3 regions of the Gordonia terrae genome follow, and region 2 is predicted to be linked to each of the others. Evidence: riboswitches for the same ligand, from Rfam matches in the RefSeq annotation. Region 2 holds a riboswitch; each other region holds the start of a gene.
What was found. Region 2 has a riboswitch for thiamine pyrophosphate ahead of thiO (glycine oxidase ThiO). Riboswitches for the same ligand answer to the same signal wherever they lie in the genome.
Positions count from the first base shown of each region.

Region 1: another riboswitch for thiamine pyrophosphate. It lies ahead of thiD (bifunctional hydroxymethylpyrimidine kinase/phosphomethylpyrimidine kinase); the one in region 2 lies ahead of thiO (glycine oxidase ThiO).
Region 3: another riboswitch for thiamine pyrophosphate. It lies ahead of BCM27_RS19980 (TenA family protein); the one in region 2 lies ahead of thiO (glycine oxidase ThiO).

Region 1 covers NZ_CP016594.1:699,546-706,933, forward strand. Annotated here, with positions in the region: gene BCM27_RS03270 (dipeptide ABC transporter ATP-binding protein) at 1-1,623, shown strand, start outside; gene BCM27_RS03275 (ABC transporter family substrate-binding protein) at 1,620-3,272, shown strand; gene thiD (bifunctional hydroxymethylpyrimidine kinase/phosphomethylpyrimidine kinase) at 3,294-4,211, opposite strand; TPP riboswitch at 4,289-4,403, opposite strand; gene BCM27_RS03285 (GNAT family N-acetyltransferase) at 4,613-4,960, shown strand; gene BCM27_RS03290 ((2,3-dihydroxybenzoyl)adenylate synthase) at 4,974-6,632, opposite strand; gene BCM27_RS03295 (salicylate synthase) at 6,789-7,388, shown strand, end outside.
Region 2 covers NZ_CP016594.1:5,129,040-5,136,427, forward strand. Annotated here, with positions in the region: gene BCM27_RS22715 (ABC transporter permease) at 1-88, opposite strand, end outside; gene BCM27_RS22720 (ABC transporter ATP-binding protein) at 85-1,023, opposite strand; gene thiG (thiazole synthase) at 1,033-1,890, opposite strand; gene thiS (sulfur carrier protein ThiS) at 1,883-2,083, opposite strand; gene thiO (glycine oxidase ThiO) at 2,080-3,144, opposite strand; TPP riboswitch at 3,139-3,249, opposite strand; gene thiE (thiamine phosphate synthase) at 3,297-4,022, shown strand; gene BCM27_RS22745 (hypothetical protein) at 4,346-4,729, shown strand; gene BCM27_RS22750 (NUDIX hydrolase) at 4,790-5,272, opposite strand; gene BCM27_RS22755 (hypothetical protein) at 5,624-7,075, shown strand; gene BCM27_RS22760 (glutamate ABC transporter substrate-binding protein) at 7,081-7,388, shown strand, end outside.
Region 3 covers NZ_CP016594.1:4,492,643-4,500,030, forward strand. Annotated here, with positions in the region: gene BCM27_RS19955 (SDR family NAD(P)-dependent oxidoreductase) at 1-164, opposite strand, end outside; gene BCM27_RS19960 (alpha/beta hydrolase) at 161-1,114, opposite strand; gene BCM27_RS19965 (flavin-containing monooxygenase) at 1,111-2,487, opposite strand; gene BCM27_RS19970 (TetR/AcrR family transcriptional regulator) at 2,682-3,290, shown strand; gene BCM27_RS19975 (LLM class F420-dependent oxidoreductase) at 3,404-4,261, shown strand; TPP riboswitch at 4,291-4,386, shown strand; gene BCM27_RS19980 (TenA family protein) at 4,374-5,084, shown strand; gene BCM27_RS19985 (ABC transporter substrate-binding protein) at 5,069-6,106, shown strand; gene BCM27_RS19990 (ABC transporter permease) at 6,081-6,872, shown strand; gene BCM27_RS19995 (ABC transporter ATP-binding protein) at 6,869-7,388, shown strand, end outside.

The sequences.
Region 1 (7,388 bases), 1.3 Mb from region 2:
ATCGCCAACGATCCCGCCGTGATCATCGCCGACGAACCGACCACCGCACTCGACGTCACGATCCAGGCGCAGATCCTCGAGGTCCTGCGCACCGCGCAGCGGGAGACCGGTGCCGCCATGCTGCTGATCACCCACGATCTGGGGGTGGTCGCCGGCACCGCCGACGACGTCGTGGTGATGTACGCCGGTCGGGCGGTCGAAACCGCGGATGTCGAACCGATATTCGTCCGTCCGCGGATGCCGTACACGATCGGTCTGCTGGGCGCGGTTCCGCGGGTCGACCGCCGAACCGACACGCTCACCCCGATCCCGGGTGCGCCACCGGCTCTCATCGATCTCGACGACGCCTGCCCGTTCGCACCGAGATGTCCACTCGCGGTCGACGACTGTCTGCGCGCCGAACCGGAACTGCGACCACTCGTGGGGGGCGGCGAGGGTGTCGAGGACGACATGGCTCCCGTGCACAGCGCCGCCTGCATCCGTGCCGACGAGATCGGAGCGGACGGGCGGCTCGGCGGAACCCCGGTGTTCGACGGACCGGTGTTCGACACGCCGGGGTTCGGTGCGCCGGCCCCTCGAGGCGACGAAGATCGTTCGTCAGCAACAGTTCTCGAGGTCGAACGGATGGTCAAGGTCTTTCCGCTCACCAGCGGCCTGCTTCGGCGCCGCGTCGGTTCGGTCCGCGCGGTCGACGGCATCTCCTTCGATGTACGACGCGGTGAGTCGTTGGCGATCGTCGGCGAATCGGGAAGCGGGAAGTCCACGACCCTGCTCGAGATCATGAACTTCGCCCAGCCGGCCGGCGTGATCCGCATCGGCGGCGTCGACCCGGCATCGGTCCGCTCGCGTGCCGCACGAGCGCTCCGCCAGAAGGTGTCGATCGTCTTCCAAGACCCCTCGGACGCTCTCGATCCGCGCTTCACCGCCTTCGACATCGTCGCCGAACCACTCCGAGCGCTCGGCCACCCGAAGGCCGAGACCGAGCGCGCCGTCACCGATCTCATGCTTCGGGTGGGCCTCGACCCCGTCCACGCCGACCGGTTCCCGGCCGCGTTCTCGGGCGGGCAGAAACAGCGACTGGCCATCGCCCGGGCCCTGGCCACCGATCCGGAACTGATCATCCTCGACGAACCGCTGTCCGCGCTGGACGTCTCCGTGCAGGCCGACATCGTCAACCTCATCCGGCGGTTGCAGTCCGACGGTGACGTCGCCTACCTCGTCGTCGCGCACGACCTGTCGGTGGTGCGCCAGCTAGCGGACCGGATCGCGGTGATGTATCTCGGGGCGATCGCCGAAGAGGGGCCGACCGAACGCGTCTTCACCCGGCCGTTGCACCCCTACACACGGGCCCTGCTGTCGGCGGTCCCGATCCCCGACCCGCGAATCGAACGCGAGCGTCGGCCGATCGTGCTGAGGGGCGAACAACCCAGTCCCACCGAGGACATCGTCGGGTGCAGCTTCGCCGCCCGCTGCCCGTTGCACCGGGACCTCGACGACGCGCGACGCGAACGCTGCCGCTCGGTCGTCCCCCGATTGCGGACGACCGAGCAGGATCCGCACACCGATCACCGAGCGGCCTGCCACTTCGTGGAGCTCGACCCCGGCCCGGGGGGATCGACGTGAGACACTTCTGGATCCTGCTGTCGGTGGTGGTGATCGCGGTCGGGTCCGTCGCGGGATGCGGTGCCGCGCTCGACACGTCAGCGGTGACCACCGACGGCGCGTCGCTGAATCCGCAGCCGCGCGAGAACCTCCGCGACGGGGGCAGTCTCACGACCGCCATCACCGAGGTGTCCGCCCAGTGGAACACCTTCCACGCCGACGCTTCGGCCTACACCCTGGCGCTGTGGCGGTGGTACAACCCGAATCTGGCCTACTTCTCACCGGACGGCGAGTATTCGCCCAACCCCGACTACCTCACCGATGTCCGCACCGAGACCGTCGACGGCGACACCGTGGTCACCTACACCATCAATCCGCGGGCGTTCTTCAACGACGGGACGCCCATCGACTATCGGGCCTTCGTCGAGACCTGGCGGACCAGTAGGGGAATCGACGACCGATACATCGTGAGTTCGACCGACGGGTACAGCCAGATCGGCTCGGTCACCCGGGGGATCGACGACCGGCAGGCGGTCGTGCGGTTCGACGGCGTGTATGCGTGGCCGGACGGTCTGTTCAATCTGGTGCTTCATCCGAAGGCGACTTCCCCGGACACCTACAACAAGGGATACGTCACGAACCCGCACCCCGAATGGGGAGCCGGGCCGTACACGATCGCGTCCTACGATCCGAACGCGGGAACGGTTGTGTTCGAGCGCAATCCGAAATGGTGGGGCAAGCCGGGCAAACTCGACCGGCGGGTGTTCCGGCAGCTCGAGTCGCAGGCCGCACTCAACGCCTTCCAGAACGGTGAGATCGACGTCGCCGGAGTGGCGGCGAAGGATGCCCGTGCCCGCGTGCTGACCATGAACGGCATCGACATCCGGACGGCTGCCTCGCCTCAGCAGGCCCTGCTCGCGCTCAACCTGGACGCCCCGATCCTCGCCGATCGGACCGTGCGCGAGGCGGTGATGACGGCGATCGACCGAGAAACACTGGCGCGCATCCGGTTCACCGGTCTCAACTACACCGAGGAACTTCCCGGATCGCTGTCGCTGTATCCGTTCCAACCCGGCTATCGGGACAACCTGGCCGGTGTGGTCTCCTACGACCCGGATCGCGCCTCGGGTCTGCTCGACCAGGCGGGGTGGCGCATCGGGGACGACGGCATCCGGACCCAGGACGGAGCGCGGCTGTCACTGACACTGCCGAATGTCGGCGACGACACCACCAGCGCCAACCTGTCACGCGCCCTGCAGGCGATCCTGGGCAAGGTCGGCATCGACCTCGTCGTGACCCAACGACCGTCATCGGACTTCTCGAAGGTCGTGGTGAACAAGGAGTTCGACCTGTTCATGATGGGCTTCTCCTCGAGCGATCCGTTCGGGATGGCCTATTTCTGTCAGGTCTGGTGCAGCGACTCGCAGTTCAACCCCGCGGGCGCGGGGACACCCGAGCTGGACGCGCAGATCGAGGCCATGTCGCAGATCGGGGACCCGACAGCACAGATAGCCGCCGGGAACCGGGTCGAACACGAGGCGTTCCAGCAGTTCTCGAACCTGCCACTGTTCAACGGTCCCGCCATGGTGGCGGTGAAGGAAGGGCTGGCGAACTACGGGGCGGGTCAGTTCTACATCGGCCCGATCGAGGACATCGGCTGGGAGAAATGACGGGAGCGACCGGACGGTCGGCTAGTCCGCGGGCCCCGCGCTCAGTCGCCACAACGGATTGACCGGGCCGTGGCCGGCACCCAGCGGATAGGCGGCGGCCAGGCAGCGCGTGACCCAACCCTTTCCGAAGCCGACCGCCTCGGGGACCGGGTAGCCGTGTGCGAGGGCGCTCGCGATCGCCGCGGCGAGGGTGTCGCCCGCGCCGTGGTCATGCGGGGTGTCGATCCGCTCATGACTGAGTTCGATGAACTGGTCACCGTCGTAGAGCAGGTCCGGGGACCGATCCGACGTCCGCAGGTGCCCGCCCTTGACCAGGGCCCACCGCGGCCCGAGATCGAGCAGTGCCCTGGCGGCATCGCGCTGCGAATCGGCGTCGGTGACCTCGATCCCGGTGATCAAGCGGACCTCGTCCAGATTGGGTGTCACGACCGTGGCGAGGGGGAACAGCTTGTGACGCAACGTGTCGAGCGCGGAGTCGGCGAGCAGCTGGTTTCCGTGCATCGATGCGCACACCGGGTCGACCACCAGCGGGACGGATGCATCGCGGCCGATGCCGCTCGCGCCGCACTGCTCGACGATGGCCTCGATGATCGGTGCCGACGCGAGCATGCCGGTCTTCGCCGCGGCGACACCGATGTCACCGGCGACGGAGTCGATCTGCGCCGCCACGGTCTGCGGGGAGATCTCTTCGAAACCGCTGACACCCAGCGAGTTCTGGACGGTCACCGCAGTCACCGCGACACACCCGTGCACCCCGAGCAGGGCGAAGGTGCGCATGTCGGCCTGGATTCCCGCACCACCGCCCGAATCCGATCCGGCGATGGTCAGGACCCGAACGGGAGCAGAACCGGGCTGTGCAACAGGGAGTTCCACGAAACCCTCGTCGAGCGTGCGTCGATGTCCGTCGACTGTGCGTTGTTCTGCGTCGACTGTGCGCATCACTTCTCGCCAACCGTCTCGAGGGACAGGGATCCGGAATCGGCGGGTGCGCTGCTGTCGTATGTGGCGGATACAGGTGTACCCATGGCTCAACTCCCTACGCCGGCATTACCCGGACAGGTTCGAGCGGTCGGCGACCGCCCGTCGCCATCTCAGCCCTCGGTCATCGTGAGAGCCCCCGCGGTGTGTAGTTGTCGTGCGTCCGCAACCCTACATCGCCCGACGAGACGGGCGGGCAGGGTGCGGCGAACCGTATCGATATGCGACAAACGAGCCATGGGGTCGGCAGTTACGGTTCCGTAAGGTACCGTGTGACCCGGATCACAGGCGGGTGTCATGTCGAGTCAGGGCGGCGCGCGCCGGTGGTCCGATGTCCGTGATCACGAGGTGAGGAGGGTCGGGTGCTCCGCAAGCATCGTCAGCGACCACCACAGTCGGCGAAGTCGATTCTGCAACAGATCTCGCAGGTGGTACACAACCCCGACCGCGACCGATTCGAACTCTGGGTGGCCGGCGATCTGGTCGGCGTTCTCGGCTACACGACCGAGACGGCCGACGGTCAGACGACCATCACCGTGCTGCACACCGTGCTCTACGACGAGTACAGCGGACACGGTCTCGCCACCCGGCTCACCCGCACCGTCGTGCACTACACCCGCGAACAGGGCGCCCGGCTGCGTCCGGTGTGCACGTTCACCAAGCGCTACCTCGACAGCCATCCCGGGATCGTCACCCTCGCTCCGGTGTGAGGGGTGCGCCGGCTCAGTCGGCGAGCAGGGTCTCGCGCAGCACCTTCTTGTCGATCTTGCCGACCGCGGTCACCGGGAGGGTGGTCACGATCCGCACCGCGTCGGGCAGTTTGAACGAGGCGAGTCCGCGCTCGGCGAGGAACGTGCGGATGGTCGCGAGCTCCAGCGGCTGGGCCGGGGGGTGCTCATGCGAGAGCACCACGGCGGCGCAGATCTTCTCCCCGAGTGCGTCGTCGGGTAGGCCGACCACCGCCACCTGTCGGACCGAGTCGTGGGCGAGGAGGTTCTCCTCGACGTCGTCGGCAGCGACGTTCTCGCCGGCTCGGACGATGGTGTCCTTGATGCGGCCGGTCACCGCGAGGTGGCCCGACGGCAGCCTCGTCACCTTGTCGCCGGAGCGATAGAAACCGTCCGGCGTGAAGGACTTCTCGTTGTGGGCTGCGGCCCGGTAGTAACCGCGGATCGTGTACGGCCCACGCACCAGGAGTTCACCTTCCGTGCCATCGGGGACGTCGTCGCCGTCCTCGTCGACCACGCGCACCTCGTCGAGCTCCGACATCGGCGAACCCTGCACCTGGTGAACAAGCTCGCGCGGTTCATCGAGACGGGTGTAGCAGATCAGACCCTCGGCCATCCCGAACACCTGCTGCGCGACGGGGCCGAGTGCGGCGTCGAGGGCGACGGCGTCGGGCTGGGCCAACTTGGCGCCGCCGACCTGCAGCAGGCGCAGCGAGCTGATGTCGGCGGGTTCCCACTCGGTCGCCGCGCACCAGAGTTGCGCGAGGGCGGGGACGAGCGAGGTCACCGTGATGCGGTGTCGCTCGATCAGGTCGAAGGTGTTGTCCGGGCTGGGGTTGTCGGCGAAGACGATGTGCCCGCCGACGCCGACCACGCCGAGGATGCCCGGGCAGCTCAACGGGAAGTTGTGTGCTGCGGGCAGCGCGACGAGGTAGGTGTCGTCGGCGGTTAGGCCGGCGATGCCCGCCGACAGTCGCGCGTTGAGGTCATAGTCGTCGTGGGTGCGGGCGATCAGTTTCGGCAGGCCGGTGGTTCCCCCCGAGACCAGGAACAGCGCAGGCAGGCCGGGGTCGGGGCCGTCGGGGAGCGCGGTCGCGGCGGGGTCGGCGTCGGGCAGCGCCGCGAACCGGCCGGGATCGCCGGAGATGAAGACCTGCGCGACGTCGGGCACCCGCGACTGCAGTTCGGCCGCGAGGTCGCGGAAGTCGAACCCCCGGCGGTCGTCCTCACCGATGTAGGCGACCGCCCCCGAGCCGGTCGCGAGATGGGCGATCTCGGTGATCCGATGCGCCGGCAGTGTCATCACCGGCACGACACCCGCGCGTAGGAGGCCGAACAGGGTCACGGCGAAGTCGAGGGAGTTGTTGAGCTGCAGGACGACCCGTTGGGCGGGCCGCAGACCGGCGTCGACGAAACCGGCGGCCCGGCGCAGGGTGGCGGCGCGGAACTCGGCGTAGGTGAGCGTTCGCGGACCGTCGGCGGAGGCGTCGGTCACCGCCGGCGCATCGGGGGAGCGCTCGGCCGCGACGTCGAGGGCCGCGAACAGCGGGCGGCCGAGGAACACACCCGCGTCCCGGTATCGCTGGGCCTGTGCATCGGTGTGGGGGGAGAAACCGTCGAGCAGATCGGTCACGTGGTCGAGGTGCGTCGGCATGAGTTCATTCAAACACAGCCAGGATAGGGTAACCTTACCGGTCGATGCGGGACGGTGGGCCCGCTCTCGACCGTGGGGGGTTGTTTGATTAGGCTGCCCTAAGCTTCCCTATGATCATCGGTGCTTGAGTGCATCACGACCGGAGGAACGAAGGACATGTCGCTGACAACCGAATCGCACGCCGCGCAGTTCGTCGACCTGCTCGCGCCCGCCTCGCCGCTGGGTGAGTCCGATGCTGCGCGGATCACGGCCGCCTGGGCGGGTTCCGGCGAGTTCGGCGATCATGTCGTCTACGAGCGCGACCGGCGATGGACCTTCGCGGCCGGGGTGCGTGCTCGTGTGGTCGTGACGCGGAGCGAGGTCATCGTCGACGATCAGGGTGACCGGACGACGACGCCGTGGCGCGGCGACCCCGCCGACGCGCTCGCTGCCGCGACCGCTTCGTTGTCGATCCCGGACTGGCGCGTCTACGGCTGGGTCGGCTTCGACTTCTGCGCGCCCTATCACGGCATCCTCGACCGCGTCCCGGAGGACACCGTCCTGGCGCACCTCATCGTCCCCGAGTTCGAGGTGACCGTCGATGCCGAGGGCGTCGACACCGGCGCCGTCGACGCCGATCGTGCCCGTCGTCTTCTCGAGATCGCCTCGCAGGCAACTGTTTCGGCAGAGTCGCGACCGGTGGATGTCCAGGCGGACCCCGACGACTACCGGGGGCGGGTGGCGACTGCGGTCGCCGAGATCGAAGCCGGCCGGTAT
Region 2 (7,388 bases):
GACCCAGCACGACGACGACACCGAGGCACCAGTACGGCGACCGCGTGCTGGCGAGCTTGATCCGTTCGGCGTTGATCGCGGCGATCACCGGTTCACTCCCCCCTGATTGTCGGTGGCGGTGTAGTCGACAGCGTGGGCCGTCATCGACATGAACACCTCTTCCAGCGACGCCGACTCGGCGGAGAGCTCGTGCAACGTGATGCCCGCGGCGGCGGCGAGATCGCCGACGTGATCGGTCGTGGTGTCCGGTATGCGCATCACCGGACGCCCGCGATCATCCGGGTCTCCCGGTGCGGGGTTCAGCCCCGCCGCGGCGAGCGCGGCATGCAACTGCTCCAGCTGCGGGCCGCGCACCCGCACCGACTGCCGAGCCCGTCCGGTGAACTCACCCACCGAGCAGTCGGCGATCAGCCGCCCCCGCCCGATGACGACGAGATGATCTGCGGTGAGCGACATCTCGGTGAGCAGATGACTCGACACCAGCACCGTTCGACCCTCGGCGGCAAGCTTGCGCATGAATCCGCGGATCCACACGATCCCCTCCGGATCGAGGCCGTTGACCGGCTCGTCGAACAACAGCGTGTGCGGGTCGCCGATAAGGGCACCCGCCAGCCCGAGTCGCTGCGACATGCCGAGCGAGAAGCCGCCCGCGCGTTTCTTGGCCACCGAGGTGAGCCCGACCGTCTCGAGCACCTCGTCCACCCGGGCGACCGGGATCTGGTTGCTCGCCGCCAGCCATCGCAGATGGGAACGCGCACTGCGGTTCGGGTGCACCCACCGGGCGTCGAGCAGCGCGCCGACCTGACGCAGCGGATGGTCGAGGTCGCGGTAGCGCTGACCGTTGATCGTGGCCGTACCCGAGGTCGGGCGATCGAGACCGAGCATCATGCGCATCGTGGTCGACTTGCCCGCACCGTTGGGCCCCAGGAAGCCGGTCACCCGTCCTGGCCCGACTTCGAAGGTGAGGTCGTCGACCGCGCGTTGACCGCCGAAGTCCTTCGTCAGATTCGCTACCCGCAACACGCCTCGACCTTAGCCGTCGAACCCGGAGCGGCCCGGTCCGTCATTCGGACGGCCTGTCGCGGGCGACCGTCGGCTCTGCTCCCGGCCGGGCGAGGACGCGTGGGCCCAGAAGCGCTTGGGGATCCGGCCCGCCCGCGCGGCCAGCCGACCCGCGATCACCGCATGCCGCATCGCCGTCGCCATCTGTTCGGGGTTCTCCGCGCGGGTCACCGCGGTGGCCAGAAGCACTCCGTCGCAACCGAGTTCCATCGCCAGGGCCGCGTCGCTCGCGGTACCGATGCCGGCGTCGAGGATGACCGGCAGCGGGTCGTCGAAGCGGGTGCGGCAGTCGTCGACGATCATCTCGATGTTGTGCGGGTTGAGGATTCCGAGGCCGGTCCCGATGGGCGAACCGAGGGGCATCACCGCGGCCACGCCGAGATCGGCGAGTCGTGCGGCCAGGACCGGGTCGTCATTCGTGTAGGCCAGGACGACGAAGCCGTCCGCGACCAGGGCGGCCGCCGCGTCGACGAGCTCGATGGCGTCGGGCATCAGAGTGCGCTCGTCGGCGACCACCTCGAGCTTGACCCAGTCGGTCTCGAACGCCTCGCGCGCCAACTGCGCGGTCAGCACCGCCTCGGCGGTGGTGTGGCACCCCGCCGTGTTCGGCAGGACCGCGATGTCGAGCCTCCGCAGCAGCTCGAAGACCCCGGTGCCGGAGGCGGCGTCGACGCGGCGGACCGCGACGGTGGTGAGTTCGGTGCCCGACGCGACCAGTGCGCGTTCCAGGGTCGCGAGATTCGACGCCCCCCCGGTGCCGGTGATGAGCCGAGACGAGAACTCGCGGCCGCCGATCCGCAACGGGTCGTGTGTCAGATGGTCAGCCACCCTGCACCGCCGTGACGATCTCGACGACGGCGCCATCGGTCATGGTGTGCCGGTCCCAGCGGCCGCGCGGGACGACCGCGCCGTCCACCGCGACCGCGATCCCACGATCCGGCAACCCGAGTCCGGCGACCACATCGCGCACCGAGGCGTCGGCATCGATGTCCACTGTCTCGCCGTTCACCGTGATACTCATTCCTCGACTCCTTCCAGGATCGACAGGACCCGCTCCGCGGTACCGGGAGCGAGGACGATCCCATTGCGTCCGTGCCCGGTCGCCACGACCGTGCGGGCGTCCACGCGGGTGACGAGCGGCAACCCGTCGGCGGTGCACGGCCGCAGGCCGGCCGCCGCTTCGGTCAGCTCATACGTCCGCAGCCCGGGCATCACCTCGATCGCGTCGGCCAGCAGGTCGGCGACCCCACCGGCCTGCGGCGTCCGGTCGGCCATCCCCGCCGCCTCGTACTGGGTGGCCCCGACGACGACCCCGTCCTCGCGCGGGACCACGTACACGGCGCGGCCGTGCAGGCGAGCCCGGACGACGTGGTCGGGCGGGGGCACGGACCACCGCGTGCGACGAAGCCGCAGGATCTCCCCCTTGGCCGGGTGCAGGTCGACGTCCGGCCACAGTGCCGCGGTGCCGAGTCCGGCGGCGAGCAGGACCTGCGCGTCAGGGCCCAGGTCGTCGACATCGGACAGGGACTCGAGGCGAGCGGAGACGAGTTCCACGCCGGCACTGGTGGCCGCGGCGCGCAGAGCCTCGAGCAGTCGACGGTTGTCCACCGACCATTCCCCGATCGCGCGGTAGCCACCGACGAGTCGCGAACTCAGTGACGGTTCCAGTGTTCGGATGTCGCGGCCGGTCACCGGCTGCAGCGCGGCATCAGTGCCGGGCTGACCGGACCAGACGAAGTCGGCGAGGTGCCGCAGATACTCGATGTCGGTGGCCGAGGCCGCGACGAAGAGCGAGTCGGTGGCGGTGACGACGGCCGGATCGTCGAGTCGTTTCACGAGCGCAGGCCAGCGGCGGACCGACTCGACCGACAGGGCGAGCGATGCCTCCTCGCCGGGGATCCCCTCGCCGAGCGAACCGAGCATGCCGCCCGCGACCCACGAGGCGCGCTCCTCGGTGCCGGCGTCGAGTACGCGAACCCGCCACCCGGCGTCGGCCGCGGCGAGCGCGCACGTCAACCCGATGACGCCGCCGCCCACGACCGTGAGCGGGCGGTGCGCAGGCTTCTGCTGAGGGGAATTCACGCTGGAATCACCTTCCTTCGCCGGAATGACCCGGATCAGGTTCGACGGTCAGCGGATGGGTCCGCACTCTCAGCCCGGCCGATCCGGGCTCCCGTGTGTTCGTGCGGTCCACCCTACGCCCGGGCCTCGGGCGTCCGGTTAGCCTGGTCGGCGTGACGACCCCGAACCCCACCACGTCAGCGTCCGCGGACTCCGGCCGCGCGGCGGACCGTTGTCGTCGGCTCTCCGCGGCCCGCCTCTACCTGTGCACCGACGCCCGGCGCGAACGCGGCGACCTCCTCGACTTCGTCGATGCCGCGCTCGCGGGCGGCGTCGACATCGTGCAGCTCCGTGACAAGAACTCACCGGGCGAACGCGAGTTCGGGACCCTCGAGGCGGGGGAGGAACTCGAGATCCTCGCCGGGTTGCGGGCCGTCGCCGATGCGCACGGCGCATTGCTGGCGGTCAACGACCGCGCCGACATCGCGGCGCTCTCCGGCGCCGATGTCCTGCACGTGGGACAGGGCGACCTCGCGCCGTCGGCGGCCCGCCGGATCATCGGCCCGGGGGTGATCATCGGCGCCTCGACCCACGACCCCGAGCAAGCCGCCGCCGCGATCGCCGACGAGGACGTCGACTACTTCTGCGTCGGCCCGTGCTGGACCACGCCCACCAAACCCGGCCGCGCCGCCGCCGGCCTCGACCTCGTCTCCGCCACTTCGGAAATGCTTTCGAGGACACCACAATCGACGAAGCCGTGGTTCGCCATCGGCGGCATCGACGCCGGCCGCGTCGGCGAGGTGACCGCGCTCGGGGCCAGGCGGATCGTCGTCGTCCGAGCCATCACCGCGGCCGCGGACCCGGCCGCCGCGGCCCGCGACCTCGCCGGGATGCTGTAGCGGCTCACCGCCGGCCTCGGGCAAACACGTTTGCCCGGTCGATACCTCGGGTCTATGGTGGACCGATCATGTTGTGCATCACGAGCGTTCTCGTAACCCGCCGCAGCGGGGTCTGAATCTGACCGACCCCCCGCTGCGGGTCGGTTGCGCTCTCCAGTCGGTCATCCGTTCTTCGACCGAAATCGGTTAATGAGATGCACCCACTTCATCTGTCCCATCCATCCTGTTCGTGGCATGAGTGCGGCGACCGCCGCGGTGACGATCTGTTCACCGAGCGGTACGGACGTCCGCTTCCCCCTGGAATGCACGAGGAGGCGACCGGGATGACCTGGCAGGAATTCACCGACGAATACTCCCGCGGCGGCGCGATCCGGCTCGGATCATGGTCGGTCGTGTCGTGTCCGGGCGACCTGGTCGAGTGCCGGGCGACGCTCGCGATCGCCGACCGCATCAGGTCGTGCAGCGCGGTCGCCGCCGGTCCGGTCGGCGCGATGACCTCGATCCTCCACGACGTCGGCGCCCCGGTTCAGATCGTCCGCCTGCATCAGCGGGTGGTCGACGGCGTGGTCACGACGTTCCTGCTGTGCGAGAACGACGGCCGCCAGGCGTGGGCCGCCGGCGAGGGTGCGAGCGGCGACGAGGCCAACGTCCACGCCCTGATCGCCGGCGCGAACCGTTTGCTGGATGTCGCAACCCCTGCTCCCTGAGGAGCGCCCGGAGCTTGCGGAGGGCGCGTCACGAAGGGTGTGACGGGTAGGGAGCGGGACTCAGCTCTGGGGGTCGAGCATCGCGATGCGCTCGCGAAGCGTGGGCCAGGCGAGCCCGAACGCCGGGTGCAGCGGCAGCTGGTCGACGCGCTTCTCGTCGACCCACCGCAGCTCGGTGGATTCGAAGTTGGCGACCGTGCGGACCGGCGAATCGGTCTCGGCGATCACGGTCGTGTAGGTCCATCCGCCGGGTGACTCGTGGGTGACGACGGCCGCGACGACGCGCAGGTCGTCGCCGGTGATACCGGCTTCTTCCTCGGCTTCGCGAATCGCCGTGTCGACGGCGCCTTCGTGCGAGTCGCGCGCGCCGCCGGGCAGCGCCCATGTCCCGCCCTGGTGCGACCAGGCGGCGCGATGCTGGAGGAGCACACCGGTCGATCCCTCCGGCAACGGCGCCCGCAGCAGCAGACCTGCCGCGCCGTGGATACCCCAATATCGTGAACCGTCGGGATCGATCACCCAGCCGTCGCCGTCGCCGCGCACCACGCCTCCTCGCAACCCGATCGCGTCGACCGGGTGCCTCCACCGTAAGTGAGACGCGCGCCACCTGCCAGGGAGTCCGCGCAGCGCTTGCGGATCCCGGGTGGCGAACCCTGAGGCGACCCGGTTGCACGCACTGCGAGCCGAACGGTCGAGGTCGGCGACGCGGGGCCGGTCGAGCCCGAAGGAACCCCGCCCGATGGCATAGGGTGAAACACGCACGACCCGGTGAACGATGACCCAGATGACACAACACCTGGCGTTGATCGCCCGGTCACGCGAATCCGGAACGGGGAACCGGTGACCGTACGACCGCACCGGAGACGATCCAGCGTTCGAGAAGGGATCAGGTAGGTGACCGGCGACGCGTCCTCCGTGCGGACGGCGCTGACGCGTGGCGGTCGCACGATCCGACCGGCGCAATCCTCACCCCCGATCCGACAGGTGCTCGCCGACCGGCGCGAACTCGTCGCCACGGCCCGGGAACGCGCCCAGTCGCCCTTCCAGACCCTCCGGCACTTCGCGGTCACCACCCCCGGCAAACTCATCATCATCTGCGGCATCCTGGCGCTCGGCTGTCTGAGCACCGGGCTGTACGCGTCGACGGTTCTCGAGGACCGCACCCAGACCCTGCAGCGCCTCATCGATCGGACCGAACCGCTCGCCGAGGCCGCACAGGTCCTCTACAGCTCGCTGTCGATCGCCGACGCCTCCGCGAACGCCGCCTTCATCTCGGGCGGTCTCGAGACCCCCGAGTTGCGGCAGCGCTACTCCGACGCGCTCGCGACGGCATCGTCGTCGTTGATCCTGGCGACCGGTACGTCCAGCGAACCCGGTTCCGGCATGGCGTCGGACCGGGCGGAGCAAGCCGTCAGCGCCGACCTCGAGACCCTCTCCACGTCGATCCCGGTGTACAGCGGTCTCATCGAGACGGCGCGAACCAACAACCGGCTCGGCAACCCGGTCGGCTCGGCGTACCTCGGCCAGGCGTCGTCGATGATGCAGGACGAGATCCTCCCGGCCGCACAGCGCCTGTACGAGCGGCGGTCGATGGCCATCGCCGATCCCCAACACACGCTCACCCGCCCGCCCTGGACTGTGTACGCGCCACTGTTGTTCCTGCTCGCCGCGCTGGTGCTGACCTCGCGTTACCTCGCGCGCCGAACCCGCCGCCGGTTCAACCTCGGGATCGTCGCGGCCATCTTCGCCCTCAGCATCGGGACGCTGTGGCTGCTCGCCTCCGGCCTGATGTCGGTGGCGGCGACCAGCGACGCCCGCACCGAGGGCGCCGACCCGCTCCGCGACCTGACCGCTGCCCGCATCCTCACCCAACAGGCCCGGTCGGCCGAGACGCTGTCGCTGATCCGCCGCGGCGACCAGGGCGGACTCGAACGCAGCTTCTCCGCGGCGACCAGCGAGATCGGCAACATCGTCGACGACGTGCGCGGCGGAACCGAGGACGGCGACAGTGCGGTCACCGCCGAGCAGCTGGACACGGTGACCGCGGCGCTGACGGAGTGGAAGCGCACCGACGCCGCCGTCCGCCGCTACATCCAGACCGGGAACTTCGGGCTCGCGCGGCTGCACACCGTCGGCGACGGGCCGGACAGTTCCGCGCGCGCCTACACCGCGGTCGACACCGCGCTGGTCGACGCGATCACCACCGCCCGGAACTCGTTCCGCGACGACATCAACACCGCGCAGCGCGTCCTCGGGTTCACCGGCACCGGCATCCTGCTGCTCACCGTCTTCGCCGGTGTCGCGATCGTGGGCGGTCTCATCCCCCGGATCCGGGAGTACCGATGACGACCATGCCCGCACCTCGTATCGCCTCACGTCACCGCCTGCTGACCATCGCGGTCCTGCTCGCCCTCACCGGCCTCGTCGCCACGGGATGTGTGCGGTTTCCCGCACCCGAATCACCTCCGCCCACGGCCACCGCCGGACCGCCGGTTCTGCCCGGCGTCCAGGTCGACGTGCCCGTCGAGCCCCTGCCGAGTTCCGAGGCGTGCAACGCGACCCTGACCCTGCGTCCGCCCGCCCAGATGCCGCTCCCGCGCCAGATGCCGCCGAACTCGACGATGGCCGGGATCCTCGAACGCGGACGGCTCATCGTCGG
Region 3 (7,388 bases), 640 kb from region 2:
TCCAGCCGGACCGCGCGCACCGCATCGCCTCGTTCGGCGGCGACCGCCTCGGCGCGCACGAGGTCGACGTCGGCGACGACCACCTCTGAACCGGCGTCGACCAACGCATCGACGGTGGCGAGGCCGATACCCGAGGCGCCGCCGACGACGATCGCCCGACTCATCGGGCCCCGGCCTCGACGGGGTGGCCCTTGGTGACCAGATGCCGTGTCAGGAAACCGATCTCGTGCTTGACGCAGGGTTCGAACCAGTCGTTCCCGGCGAACACGTCGAAGTGGTCGCACGGGTAGTGCCGCACCTCGGCGCGTGCCTTGAAGGCCGTCTTCGACGCGGCGTATGGCGGTGCGACGGAGTCGAAGTCGGCGATCTGGAACAGCACCGGAGCGGAGACCCGATGCGCATACTTGTCCGCGCGGAAGCCCCCGATCTCCAGGCCGACCGAGGCGTCGACCTCGTTGCGCCAGGACGGGCCGGCAATCGCCTGGTAGCTCTCCTGATAACCGGGCGCCGTCAGCGCGGCGCCGGTGTCGCCGGGTTGCCCCACGACTCGCATCATCCTCGGGGCACGTCCGAGGCGTCGCGACACCGCACTGGCCACCGCGGTCGCGGTCGACTTCGCGATCGCCGCCCCGCCGTTCTGCGCGTAGGCGACCCGGCCGGCGGCCGGCCCGTTCACGAAGGGGATGACGGAGATGACCGCGGCAACGTCATCGCGGTCCGCGGCCACGGTCAGTGCATGGCCACCGGACTGCGAGACACCCCACAGGATGATCCGACCGGGATCGACGCCCGGCTGTTTCTTCGCGGCCACGATCGCGGCACGGTAGTCATCGGCCTGACGTTCCAACGAGATCTGTTGCCGTGGTTCTCCTCCCGACAACCCGAAGCCGCGATAGTCGAACGCCAGCACCGCCAGGCCCGCCTCGGCGAAGCGCTGGGCGTAGGGGCCCAGACCGGAGTCCTTGGTCCCGGCGAAGCCATGGGCCATCACGACGACGGGCCGTGTGCCGTCGACCTCGAAGGGCGACTCGGCCGCGCCCGGGAAGAACCAGGCGTCGCACTCGGCGTCCGACGAGGAGAAGCGCACGGTGGTCGCACCGTCCGGTGTGTTCATGCCGAGGCTCCCTTCGAGACCAGTTCGGAAGCGACGCCGGCCCATTCGGTCGGCCCCTGCTGTTCGGCCCGGCGGATACCCGCCGGGATCTCCTTGGTCCGCATGTTGTGTTCGTACAGATAGTGATCGAGCTGCTGGGTGTGCCGCGGCCGATCGAGCATGTGGCCGGTGTAGTACTGCATGTCGGCCTCGATCGTCTGCCGCATCTCCGGCACCGACGGGAGCCGGTAGTGCCCCGTGGCGTAGGCCCCGATCAGACGGGCCTGACATTCCACGAACGGGAACAGCGTCGGGACCGCCTGCGCGAAACCGGCGAAGACGAGGTCGTCGATCCCCGGATAGAACATCCGCTTGTACAGATCGATGCGATTGTCCGGGGCGCTGATGAAGTCGGGATCGAAGAACGGGAAGGTGATGTTGTATCCCGTTGCGTAGATGATGATGTCGAAATCGTCGGAGGTGCCGTCGTCGAAGTGGACCGTCGAGCCGTCGAATCGGTTGATGTTGGGCTTGGGGATGACATCACCGGAGCCGAGCCGGAGCGGCAGCTCGACCGACTGGGTCGGATGCGCTTCGAAGAACTTGTGATTGGGCGTCGGTAGTCCGTAGTCCTCGGGACGCCCTGCCGTCACCGGTTGCATGACCTGGACGAACTTCCGCTGCCACGACGTGGGCAGGTACGGCGTCGACCGGTAGTACTTGTCGGCCGGCTTGCCGCCGAAGTACTTCGGGACGATCCATGCACCCGACCGCGTGGACAGGGTCAGCTTGTTGTCCAGTGCCTTCGACGACAGCTCGACGGCGATGTCGGCCGCGCTGTTGCCGAGTCCGACCACCAGGATGCGCTTGCCCATGAAGTCGTGCGGGGTGCGCGGGTCGATGTAGTGATGGGCGTGCATCTCGATGCCGTCGAACTCGCCCGGGAAGTCCGGCCACCGGGGGTCCCAGTGGTGCCCGTTGGCGACGACGAGCAGATCGAACCGGCGTCGCTCGCCCTGCTGGGTCTGCAGTTCCCAGCCGCCGCCGTCGAGTCGGGTCGCGTGTTCGATGCCGTTGGTGAACTCGATCGACGAGTAGAGGTCGAAGGCCTCCGCGTACGAGTCGAGATAGGCCTTCACCTGGGTGTGGTGCGGGAAGTCCGGGTACTCGTCGGGCATCGGGAAGTCCCGGAACGACAGTTGGTGCTTGGAGGTGTCGATGTGCAACGAGCGGTATGCGCTGCTGTGGCCGTTCGGATTGCCGAACGCCCAGTTCCCGCCGACCCGGTCGGAACTCTCGAAGCATGTGTACGGAACGCCGTAATCGGTGAGCATCTTGCCTGCGGTCAGACCGCTGATGCCGGCCCCGATGATCGCGGTGGTTGGTAAAGGCACACTGCCCCCTCGTCGGACACGTCGTTGGTTCGGTCGTATGGGTCTCGGTCATGCGTGTAGACACATTCTGGTTTGTGTCTACACGATGCGACGTATCGTGTACACAGAATCCGCGAACTGTCTACGACGCCGTCGTCCGTTCGCCGGAACCGCCGACGAGTACGCAGCAATGCGCGCAGACCGTGACCGCAGGAGTGTCCGTGACCGAAGCCCCGACCACCACGGTCCAGGACCGCCTACTCGATGCGACGGAGAAGCTGCTCGCCGACAAGGGGATTCGCGCGACGACGATGCAGCAGGTGGCCGAGACGGCCGGGGTCTCGCGCGCGTGGCTCTATCGGCACTATCCCGACAAACCGTCCATGATCGGTGCCACCATCGTGCGCCTCACCGAGTCCTTCTGGCGGGACGCACGCGCCGAACTCGACGGGATCGACGACTTCGCGGGCCGGCTCACTGCCGGTGTGCGGATCGGCCGCGGCGCGTACGACGACCCCGGAACCCTGCTCATGCGGCTGCGCACCGACGAACCGACCGAGTTCGCCGAATGCGCCGGCGTGGGCGTCGTCAAGCTCGTCCCCGACCTCGCCGCGTTCTGGTTCCCGTTCGTCGAGCACGCCGCGCACCGGGGCGAGATCCATCCGGGTCATGACCTGCGCGAGGTGTCCGAATGGGTTGCCCGCGTGCTGATCAGCCTGGGTACGTCGCCGGGTGAGACCGTCGACATCGACGACGCATCCCAGGTCCGACGACACCTCGAGGTCTTCATCCTCCCCGGGTTCCGCACCGATCCACGCCACTGACCGCGTCCGAGCCCCGGTCCTCCTCTGGTCTGAGTGACGCCGATCACCTAGACTGGTGTCCAGTCAACCGTCCGGCCGCCCCGGGCGGCCGAACGACGCCGTCGGAGGGCACCATGGATTTCGGGATAGTGCAGTTCACCAGTGATCGCGGATTGAAGCCGCACGTCCTCGCCCCACTCATCGAGGACGCGGGATTCGCTTCCTACTACGTTCCCGAACACGGGCACATCCCCACCAGGCGCGACGCGGCGCACCCGCGCACCGGTGACGAGACCCTGCCCGACGAGCGGTACATGCGCACGCTCGACCCGTGGACATCGCTGGCCGCCGCCGCCGCGGTCACCGAACGCATCCGTCTGGCCACGGCGGTCGCCCTTCCGGTGCAATCGGATCCGATCACGCTGGCCAAGACCATCGCGACCCTCGATCACCTCTCGAACGGACGGGTGACCCTCGGCGTCGGATTCGGCTGGAATCTCGACGAACTCGCGGACCACAACGTGCCGCCGAAGCGCCGGCGCACCATGCTGCGCGAGTACCTCGAGGCGATGTCGACGCTGTGGTCGGAGGAAGAAGCCGAATACGACGGCGAATTCGTGCAATTCGGTCCCAGCTGGGCGTGGCCCAAGTCGACCCAGGCGCACATCCCGGTCCAGGTGGGTGCGGCGGGCAACGAGAAGAACTTCAAGTGGATCGCGCGCAGCGCGGACGGCTGGATCACCACCCCGGGCGAGGAGGACATCGAGGGTTCGGTGTCGCTGCTCAAGCAGATCTGGGCCGACGCGGGCCGCACCGGCGATCCCGAGATCGTCGTCCTCGACTTCCGACCGGTTCCCGAGAAACTCGAGAAGTGGCGCGAGATCGGTGTCACGACAGTGCTGTACGGCCTGCCCGACGACTCGGTGGAGCGCGCGACCGGGTATCTCGTGAAACTCGCGGGAAAGTTGGGTATCGCTCCGGCAGTCGTGTAGAGGCCCGAATCCCTCTGCTAGCCTGGTTGCGTTCTGACACGGGGTGCTCCGCGACTGCGGGGCTGAGATGAGACCCGAGAACCTGTCCAGGTAATGCTGACGAAGGGATGTCATGTCTTTGCATGCGCACACGCCGGATCCCGGCCGCTTCACCGACCACCTGTGGGAACAGACGACAGCTCTGCGAGCGTCGATCGACGATCTCGAATTCCTGCACCGCCTCGGAGACGGCACGCTGCCCCTCGAGGTGTTCCGCACCTACCTGGAGCAGGACTCGCTGTACCTGGCCGGGTACTCGAAAGCGCTCGCGATCCTGGCGTCGAAGTCGCCCGATCCGCAGACCGCGGCGTTCTGGGCGGACTCGTCGTCGACGGCGGCCACCGTCGAGGTCGCCCTGCACGGCGACCTGCTCGGGGGCGGCCAGTTGCCGCCGCGGCAGGGTGAGCCCGAGCCGTCGACCGCGTGCCTGGCCTATGTGTCCTACCTGATCGCCACCGCAGCGACCGAGTCGTACGCGGTCGGCGCCGCCGCGGCGCTGCCCTGCTTCTGGATCTACGCCGACGTCGGCCGTGGACTGGCGGCGAGCGCCGCCGAGGTCCTCGCCGCCGACCCGAAGCACCCGTATGCCCAGTGGGTGACCACCTACGACGCCCCGGAGTTCCAGGAATCCGCCGCCCGGGCAAGGGAACTGGTGGATGCGGCCGCGGCGTCGGCCGGCGCGCCGGAACAGGCTGCGATGTCCGCGGCGTTCACCATCGCCACCCGGTATGAGCTCATGTTCTGGGACACCGCGCTGAACCCCTACGCATGGCCCGCCGCATGACCGGCCGCGTGCGCCGCGTCCTGGCCTGCCTCGTTGCCACCGTCGCGGTGTTGTCGACGGCCACCGCGTGCGGGTCGGACACCGCCTCCGACAACACCATCCGGTTCGCGCTCGACTGGACCCCGAACACCAATCACACGGGCCTTTTCGTGGCGCAACAGCGCGGATACTTCGCCGAGTCCGGCCTGGACGTCGAGATCCTGCCCTACAACAACACCTCCGTCGACACCGTCGTGGACGCGGGGAACGCCGAATTCGGGATCAGCACCCACAGTTCGTCCACCTTCTCTCGGGCATCGGGCGCGCACACGATCTCCGTGCTGGCACCACTGCAGCGGTGGGCGACAGGTATCGGTGTCCGCGCCGACCGCGACGACATCACGAGCCCGAAGGACCTCGACGGCAAGACCTATGCCGGGTTCGGTGACCCCGGTGAGGTGGAGACACTCAAGCGGGTGATCCGAAACGACGGCGGCACAGGTGAATTCACCTCGGTCACCCTCGGCACCTCCGCATACGAGGCCGTCTATTCCGGGAAGGCGGACTTCACCGTCTCGTATCTCGCCTGGGAGGGCATCGAGGCCGAGCACCACGGAACGCCGATGAGGTATTTCCACTATACGGACTTCGGTTTCCCGGAGGCCTACGCGATCGTCGTCGACGCCAACGAGGACTGGCTGAACGAGAACCCGGAGCGTGCGGCGACGTTCGTACGGGCACTGCAACGCGGCTACCAGGCTGCGGCCGATGACCCGGATGCCGCCGCCCGCGACCTCATCGCCGCCAATCCGGGCGCGTTCAACGATGAGAAGCTGGTCGTCGAGAGCCAGCGGATGCTTGCCGCCCAGTACATGAAAGACGCGAACGGCCGGGTGGGCGGGCAGACGCTCGAGCAGTGGGCCGGGAACTCCGGGTTCCTCTACCGCAGTGGGCTTCTCACGGGTCCGGACGGGTCCGCGCTCACGACCGAGCCGGACTGGTCGACCTACTTCACCAATGATTACCTCGACGCGTCTCGCTAGCACCGGCCTCCGGCGGGCCGCGCCCGCGATCGTGGCGGTGGTGGTACTCGTCGCGGCCTGGCAGGTCTATGTCGACCTCAGCGGGGTCCGACCGCAACTGCTGCCGTCGCCGTCCCGGGTCGCGGCACAGGGGTGGGCGCATCGGGACGAGATCGGGGTGCACGCCGGGGCGACGCTTCAGGTCACCCTGATCGGCTTCGCGGTGTCACTGGTCCTGGCATGGGTACTGGCGATCATCGTCGACTTCTCCCCCACCCTGCGGCGAGCCTTCGTGCCCCTGTTCGTCGCGTCGCAGACATTGCCGATCATCGCGATCGCCCCGCTGATGATCATCTGGTTCGGCTTCGGCGTGCTCCCGAAGGTCCTCGTCATCGCCCTTGTCACCTTCTTCCCGATGGCGATCGGGTTGATCGAGGGGTTCGCGGCCGCCGATCGCGAGGCCGGCGCACTCCTGCGGAGCATGGGCGCCACCCGCCGGCAGATCTTCCGCTACGTGCGCCTGCCGTCCGCGCTCCCCCGGTTCTTCACGGCGCTGCGGATCGGCATCACCTACGCGGTGGTGGGTGCCGTGTTCGCCGAGTACGTCGGCGCCAGCCAGGGGCTCGGCATCTACATGAGCCTCCAGAAGAACTCGTTCCGCACCGACCTCGTGCTCGCGGCCGTGCTGGTGACGGCCGTCATCAGCGTCGGGCTGTATCTGCTGACATTCGCAATCGAACGCGTCGTCGTGCCGTGGGCTCGCGCCGAGAAGACCGAGCCCTCATGACCGACGACGCTCGCCGGCTCGTCGTGGACCGGCTGACGAAATCCTTCCCCCGGAGCGGCCGCGAGCAACCTCCGCGTCACGTGCTCGACGCGGTCTCGTTCACGGCGGAGCCCGGCGAGTTCGTCTCCGTCATCGGACCGAGTGGCTGCGGCAAGAGCACCATCTTCAGCATGCTCGCCGGGCTCGACGTACCCGACTCCGGCAGCGTCACCGTCGGCGGCGACGCCGCGATCGCCGGACACTGCGCGTACATGCCGCAGAAGGATCTGCTGTTCCCCTGGCGCACGATCCTCGACAACACGATCCTCGGCCTGCAGGTACAGGGTGTGCCGGCAGCCGATGCCCGTCGCCGGGCGGCGGAGCTCTTCCCCACCTTCGGGTTGTCCGGGTTCGAGGACGCGCGCCCGTCTCAGCTGTCCGGGGGGATGCGACAGCGGGCCGCCCTGCTCCGCACGGTCGTGCAGAACCGCGATCTGCTGCTGCTCGACGAACCGTTCGGCGCCCTGGACTCGTTGA